Regions from separate parts of the Neobacillus sp. KR4-4 genome, predicted to be linked through region 2. Evidence: predicted binding sites of a transcription regulator. Region 2 holds the regulator's gene; the other holds the start of a gene.

Region 1 (4,225 bases), on a different contig from region 2:
TGCCAAGTTGACTGCTGCAAGGTTACAGACGGAAAATGGTGCAAGTGGTTGTTCCCCACATGGGTTTGTTGCAACTACCTGTTGGCCATATGCTTTTGCATTGGTCATGTCGTTGGCATTGTCGATAAAAAATATTCCTGGTTCTGCTGAGTAGGTAGCACAAATATTGATAAGGTTCCATAGTTCTTTTGCTTTGAACTTTTTGTACACCCGTACTTTATGTCCAAGTTTTTCCCACTCGCGGACATCTCCCACTTTATGCCATTCTTCATTATAAATCTTCATTTCTTCTTGATCATAGTGTTCAACATATGGGAAGCGCAGTTCGTAATCACTATCGTTTTCAACAGCTTCCATAAATTCCTTTGTTAAACAAACAGAAATATTTGCACCAGTAAGGAACTCAGAATTGTGTACCGTGTAGTTACCACCGGTTAATAATTTCTCTTCTGCATCAGCAATGATTTTTTCATCAAATCCACCGAAACCTTGAATGTTTTTATAATTTACAATTCCTTGGTACATTGCAGTTTCACTTAGAGTTAGAGGGGTAAACTTTAATTTATCTTTTGCAAGTTTTTTGATCGTATCATCATTTGTATTTTCAATTAAGAATCGTAGAATTCTAGGATTTTGCATCTTAGAGATAATAAATTCAATAATGTCTGGATGCCAGTCTGCTAACATGATCATCTGAGCTCCACGTCTTGATCCACCCTGCTCAACCAAATGTGTCAACTTCGCAATATCATCCAACCATGAAACCGAACCAGATGATTTACCATTTACGCCTCTGGCCAGTGTATTACGCGGTCTCAATGTTGAGCCATTTGTACCAACTCCGCCGCCACGGCTCATAATCTCCATCACCTGCTTACGATGGTCAGAGATACCCTCACGTGAGTCTGGGACAAAAGGCATAACATAGCAATTGAAGTAAGTAACATCGGTATCTGCCCCAGCACCGTAAAGAACGCGGCCTGCAGGAATGAAGTTCATGTTTACAAGTTCTTGATAAAACCGTTCTGTCCATTCTCTTCGCTTCTCTTCCGTTTCTTCGACAGAGGCCAGACCAGTAGCATTACGCTTCGCAATTTGCTCGTAGAACAGCTCTAACGGCTTTTCAATCACATCTAATGACCTAATAATCACACCTGTGCTAGCTTCTTCAGGATCATCGAGTACTCCTCTAAACTCCTCTTCCACTAAAACTTTTGCTTTTTTCTTTTCCCAATCGATTTCCTGGATATAGCCAAGGCCGCGTGCTGGAAATTTCGGATCTTCTTTTATAGTTAAAACAACGAAGTCGTCGTTAGAAAGGGTAATTTTTGCAGTGTCTTTAAAGGTATAGCGGTCCAACATTACCAAACGAGAAACACCTTTGTGAGTTATTTTCATATCTGGGGTAACTGGATGCACCTGGGGGAATAAGCGGATATCCTCATTCAACCTTTCAAAATCAATATTCATTGTATGTCTAAAAACTACAGACATGAGAACAACTCCTTCATGTTAATATCTACCTATTGTGCTAAATCTAGCAGTATTGCGCTATATCTAGTTGGTTTGTATTTTTAGGTTATCATAGGCACCTAGAATAAATCAACTAAATATCAATATATAGTACCGAAAATATTTTCGACACCACTATATATTGTAAATCAAACAAACAAGATTCTTTTTGTCAAACTCAAAAAATAATATAATTAATAGTAATCAATAGCAATAATAAGATTTTCGTCATAAATCAGGAAAATTCAACAAAATTCGCAGGTTGCTTATTTTGCTTAAATAACAAAGAAGCGACGTGTGCCGCTTCCAATTATCTCTTATAATTCCATTCATCATTCTCATAGCGCTCTTTTGCAATCTTATTAACGTAGGCTAGCTCTTGTTCATTTAATTGATAAGGCTCTAGTTCAACATTTAGACCTTCCGCAAAGCCCTTATAAAAAGCTTCCTTTGCTTCCTCAAGAGAAATTCTCCTCGGACTAATAGCGTTGATAGCAACCGCTTTATCCTTAAAGGCTTTCCTCATTCGTTCCTTTACCCTTTCACTAGGATATTTAAATAAACTAAATAATTTATCCTCATCTAAATCTAACAATATGGATCCATGCTGTAATATGACTCCCTTTTGCCTTGTTTGTGCACTGCCAGCTACCTTTCTGCCTTCGACCACAAGCTCATACCAACTTGGGGCATCAAAGCAAACAGCAGATCGAGGGTTTTTTAATGCATCTCTTTCCTCCGCTGTTTTTGGGACAGCAAAGTATGCCTCAAGTCCTAAATGGTGAAATCCTTTTAAAATACCTTCAGATATCACACGATAGGCTTCTGTCACTGAATTTGGCATTTCTGGATGGTCTTCAGAAACGATTACACTGTACGTAAGCTCGTGTTCATGAAGTACTCCACGGCCGCCTGTAGGTCTCCTGACAAAACCTAATTGATGAGCCTTAACCGCCTCCATATCAATTTCCTTTTCCACTTTTTGAAAATATCCTACTGACAGGGTTGCTGGGTTCCAGCCATAGAATCGAATCACTGGAGGAATTTTCCCCTCACTATGCCAATCGAGCAGCGCCTCATCTAAAGCCATATTAAAAGATGGTGAGCTATTTCCAGTATCAATAAAACGCCAAACTTCTTTTTTCATTATAATGACCTCATTTTTTATATTATTACGAGTTTAAGTCTACCAAAATCTGATATAGATTCAAAATAAGATGTTTCTGCTATAATTAATTTAGGAAGTTTTGAAAAGATTTTTTAGCATTCATCTTTATCTTTATGAGATTGGCTTATATAATAAACTAGTGCAGGAAAGCTTGAAAGGAGCAAAAAGAAATTGAGTTCACTTTATCCCTTATTAATTATCATTGCAGCAGTTATCATCTATTCCGTTTTCACCTATTTCTATCAGAAAAGGATTGTTAAAACGGTAACAGAAGAAGAATTCCGTGCGGGATACAGAAAGGCACAACTAATAGATGTTCGTGAAGCAAACGAATTCGAAGGCGGCCATATTTTAGGATCACGTAATATCCCCATGTCACAAATGAAAATGCGCATGAAAGAAATTCGACCTGATATGCCGGTATATTTATACTGCCAAAGTGGGATGCGCAGCGCCCGTGCTGCACAATTCTTACACCGAAAAGGTTACCGGGATCTAACCCAACTACAAGGCGGGTTTAAAAAATGGTCTGGTAAAGTTAAAACGAAGAAATAACGAGATAAACAAGGTTCCGTATTTCGGGGCCTTTTTTATTTTGAAAAATAGAGAAGGTCAGATTCCATTTTCGAATCTGACCTTTCTAATATTTAAGCTTTTTGATATTTTAAGACTGGCTTACGAGCAGCTTTTGTTTCATCCATACGGCCGACCACAGTTGTATGTGGGGCTTCTTGAACGATTTCTGGATTTTCCTCAGCTTCTTTACCAATTTGGATCATAATATCGATGAATGAATCTAATGTCTCTTTTGATTCGGTTTCTGTCGGTTCAATCATGATACATTCTTCTACATTCAACGGGAAGTAAATGGTTGGCGGATGATAGCCAAAATCGAGCAGTCGTTTCGCAATATCTAATGTGCGGACACCTAATTTCTTCTGACGTCTTCCGCTAAGGACAAATTCATGCTTACAATGACGATCAAATGGTAGATCGTAATATTCAGCAAGCCTTCTCATCATGTAGTTCGCGTTTAGTACAGCATACTCTGTTACTGCTTTTAATCCATCCGGACCCATCGAGCGAATATATGTGTACGCACGAACATTAATGCCAAAGTTTCCGTAATATGGCTTCACACGACCAATTGACAGTGGGCGATCATAATCAAGAACAAACTCATCGCCTTGTTTTGTGATAATTGGTTTAGGAAGGAACGGAATCAAATCTGCTTTGACACCGACTGGGCCAGAACCAGGACCGCCGCCACCGTGTGGGCCTGTAAACGTTTTATGAAGGTTTAAGTGAACCACATCAAACCCCATATCTCCCGGACGTGCTTTTGAAAGAACCGCATTTAAGTTAGCTCCATCATAATAAAGCTTTCCACCTGCTTCATGAACAATTTCAGCTAATTCAAGAATGTTTTCTTCAAATAAACCAAGCGTATTCGGATTGGTTAACATTAATGCTGCAGTATCTTCACCAACCACTCTTCTTAAATCTTCAAGGTCAACTAGACCATGTTCATTGGATTTAACGGTA
Region 2 (4,225 bases):
GTATTAATATATATGGGGGACTTGGCTAAAATAGAAGTTAGCTGGTACATGCTTTTGTTATTTACAGAAAAAAAGGATAGAAAAAGGACTGCCGACTTGTTTACGACAATCCTAATACTACTTACATTGATTTAAATTACCTTCTGTTTGGTCCCTCGACCATCACAGGCACACTCAAGGAACGAATCCGCTCCATGATTCGTCTTGCCTTCATCTTCTCCTCTTCGCCCCTCTGACTGTAGGTTAAATGATGCTCAAGCCCTTTAAAGTCAAAGTTTGATGTAAAAAATGTAGGAAGACTCTCAAGCATTCTAAATTGTAGAATGGGGCCAAGCACCTCGTCCCTCGTCCAACTTGATACAGCTTCAGCGCCAATATCATCAAGCATAAGGATGGGTTCTTTTTTTAATGCTTCAATTTTTTCATTCAATGTGGAATCCGCGATTGACCCTTTCATCTCTCGCAACAATTCTGGCACATAGACAATCATCGAAGAAATTTGTTTCTTCGCCAATTCGTTGGCAATTGCACCTAATAAATAAGATTTCCCCACACCGAATTTCCCATAAAGATAAAGACCTTTTGGCTTATTTCCTGCCTCATAATTCATTAAGAACGTTGCAGCTTGATCGCCGGCATCGAGTCGGCCAGTGTCCGCTTCAAATTCCTCAAAGGAGGCTTCCAGGATATCTCTAGGGACATATAAACTCTTGATCAACTTCTCATTTTTCTTCTTTTCGTCAGCCATAATTTTTCGAGGACATTGTTTATACACCACATCGATAGAATTCCGAGCTAAAACCAAATCAGGGTGATACCCCTTCATAAAATTGATGCAGCCATCAAGGGATTCACATTTATTGCAATCCTTGCTTTGATTGATGTACTCATACAGTTTACTCATACTTTTATCAATCATCACAGAATCAATAGCCTCTTGATTCTGTGACAGAAATGCTTTAACATCAGGATTTTGCAGGACTTGCATTCGCTGTTGTTCATATCGTTTTTGAAAACTTTCATTTGAAGCCAATCTATTTAAGGTTTTATTGATTTTCTCCAACTACGGCACCCCCTATTTGCGGAACGCTTTTAATTTTTCTTCAATTGCCCGTTTCTTTGCTTCGACCTCATTATTAGTTCCCTGCGAAGGCTCTTTACTTGTGTCCTTAGTGCCCTCATCAAACCAATCTGGGATTAACTCTGTCCGTATCGGCTTTTTACTAGTTGATTTCCCCGTTTTTTTACTCTCGGTTGCCTTGTGTTCTTCATTTTTCGCAAGTTCCATTGCTTCCTTCACCGTTTTAACCTGCTTCCTTGCCCAATGACTAGCAATAGTCTCCACAAAACCCTTGGTAAATTTCATGTCCGTCTTTCTCATTGCCACTTCAATTAAAACATTGACAACACCCGGTGGCAGTTTATATTTAATCATAATTTCTTCTAATGTCTTCAAATTGGCATTCGAAGGCTCTACTCCGCCTGAGAATTCTTTAAAAACGATAAGCGGCGGGGTCGTTTCGTAAGAACGGATTAATTTCTCTTCCGGAGTTTTCGGTTCAGTGATTTGAGTTTGGTGGACAATAGGCTGGGTTCGGTTAATAAGACTTGGTAACTGGTCATAATTAACAAACTGATACCAATCCCGAGCACCTTTTCTTAAGTCTTCAATGTCAATCTCATCATGTTCGTTAATAGCGCCTAAGATGAAATTCTTCATTTCTAATGGGGAGATTTGATATAGAAATGCAAGATTACTAATCACTGCTTTTACTTTTGGCGTTAATGCTTTTTTCGGAACGAGTGACTCATTCAGCCCGGCTGCCAACATATCAAAATCAAACGTGTCCAAACCGATTTGAATCGGATTGGAATCCGAACGGCCAATAAACTGCTGATTTTCTTCCTCATGTAACTCTTCAGAAATCCCATGTATATATTGCATACTGCCTGGTGCAGCTGAAGCAAACACATCCTGAAAGGCTTTAGTAACATCAACATACTCATCTTCATTCGGCTTTTGTTGGTCACTAAAAAAGCGTTTCAACCGTGAAAAATGGGTTTTTCCGATCTTTCGGTAAAGATAAATATTTAGCATCCCATCTAAAAAGAATTGTTGGGGACTTAATGGAGGACGAAGTTCATATAAAAACGACCTGCCTCCTTCATCTGTTTTGACACGGGTATTTAACAAACCTATGCCTTCTAACTTTAACCTTGCTTCGAAAATGTCCTTTAAGTTCATCTCTAAGAGATTCATCAACAGATGGTGTGTGGAGGACTCAGACCATAAACGGTTTTCCTCTACCTCTGCCCAGAGAGTCATATATAAACTAAAGCAAGTTGAACCAATCAAAGGCTGATATAAAAACGTCAGCACTTTCCGGTCATAATCATGCAGTAGCCCATCAGCAGTTACGATATAACGGTCAATAGGAAGAATTTCCTGCCAATGCTGCGCCATAATACTACAACCTTCCCCTGTTATAAAGTCAAAAAGAGCCAAAAACCTATTTAGCTCTTACGATTTTTCTTTTTTTATTAATTCTTTTAATTCATCAATAAAAACATTGATATCCTTAAATTGTCGATAAACAGATGCGAATCTGACATAGGCAACTTCGTCCACGTGCGCTAGCCTGTCCATTACCATTTCACCTATGGCTTCACTTTTTATTTCAGAGACCCCCTGACTGCGCAGGTCTTTTTCAACACCGTGGGTTATATCTTCTAGTTCCTTTAAGGCCACAGGCCGCTTCTCACAAGCTTTTATCAAGCCTCTTAAGATTTTATCACGACTGAACTCTTCTCTGGTACCTTCTTTTTTGACTACAATTAACGGGATCTCTTCAATCTTCTCAAATGTAGTAAAACGATACCCACATTCCTCACATTCGCGTCTCCTCCGTGTGGCCCGGCCTTCATCAACAGGCCTGGAATCAAGGACACGTGTTCCATAATTTTGACAAGAAGGGCATTTCATTGTAATCAACTCCAAATCTACACTGTAGCTTCCGAACTAAACGCTTACTTTCATCTTATAAAAAAGAATATCTTTATACAAGTAAGTATTAGGAGTTTTTTATTCCTACGAAGTTATGTAATTGATTAATTCGCTCGTAATAAGAAATAATCCGCTTTTTTAAAGCAGGATAGGTGCCGAGAATCGAAATTTTTTCAGATGAAATATTAAAGTCTACTGCGGTTTCCATTGGTTTTACAGAGACAATGGTAACAATCAGAAAGCATTTAATTGGTTTATTGATTTCAATAGCAATTTCTCCATGATCCTTAGAAACGGTTGTTACTTGGCAATCGGCATCTTCATGAAATAACTTTTCAACTGAATCGAAAACTTGGTTAAACTTTGCCTTATAATAATGCGTTTTTAAAGAATCGTCAGCAATTTTGTCTGAAGTCTCAATTTGCTGCTTAAATCGAACAAATAAGTTACCTAACATAGCCATACTTTTCCTCCCCAATTGTCTTTTGTTTTATTGTACAACATTTTTGGTCAAAATATAAAAAGAGGTGTATGTTTAGATACACCTCTCACCAATTATGTTTATAGATTATAGTATTTTTGCCTGTTTTACATGGACAGGACCCATGCCGCGTGGAATTTCAATATTTTCACGTGTTTGGGCATTTAATGCCTCAGCAATATAATCTGCTGCAACATTAGGATTCAAATCGCCGCAAGTGAAGACATCAATGCTGGCGTATCCATGTTCAGGGAAGCTGTGAATAGTTAGATGTGATTCGGAAATAATGACGACACCACTCACACCTTGTGGAGCAAATTTATGAAATGCTACTTCACGGATTTCTGCCCCAGATTTAAGAGCTGCTTCAACAAAAGTCGTTTCAATAAAATTCATATCGTTTAGTTTTTCAAAGTCGCATCCCCATAACTCAGAGATCACGTGACGTCCCATTGTTTCCATATTCATTTTCCCCCTCTAACCTTTTTGTTCTTTCTTGAAATCATGTATTGACGGTATCTTATAACTACCACGGGGGAAAGTTAGTCCAGAGAGGTCCTAACCCTTTAAGTAATTAATCGCTACCTAATTTCAAGAAGTTCACGATGACTAGTATACTTTGTTTATATTTTTTTTGCAACCTATCAATATAAAAAACTTTATTAGGACGGGCTTTGTCATCCATTTGTTAATAAATTCAACAAAGCTATTTTATGCCTATTTCACCAAAATGGCACAAG

Evidence for each region. Region 2 encodes NrdR, which represses ribonucleotide reductase genes. Its sites were predicted from a motif close to AACACNATATATNGTGTT; they were not measured.
Region 1: a site for NrdR is predicted at 1,644-1,661, ahead of ACE198_RS11345 (vitamin B12-dependent ribonucleotide reductase). Genes of this name have one in related genera too.

The regions. Positions count from the first base shown of each region.
Region 1 covers NZ_JBHHJU010000009.1:53,842-58,066, reverse strand. Annotated here, with positions in the region: gene ACE198_RS11345 (vitamin B12-dependent ribonucleotide reductase) at 1-1,494, opposite strand, end outside; gene ACE198_RS11340 (lipoate--protein ligase family protein) at 1,823-2,659, opposite strand; gene ACE198_RS11335 (rhodanese-like domain-containing protein) at 2,852-3,235, shown strand; gene gcvPB (aminomethyl-transferring glycine dehydrogenase subunit GcvPB) at 3,328-4,225, opposite strand, start outside.
Region 2 covers NZ_JBHHJU010000005.1:217,073-221,297, forward strand. Annotated here, with positions in the region: gene dnaI (primosomal protein DnaI) at 137-1,063, opposite strand; gene ACE198_RS07755 (replication initiation and membrane attachment family protein) at 1,076-2,464, opposite strand; gene nrdR (transcriptional regulator NrdR) at 2,522-2,983, opposite strand; gene ACE198_RS07765 (hypothetical protein) at 3,072-3,467, opposite strand; gene speD (adenosylmethionine decarboxylase) at 3,573-3,947, opposite strand.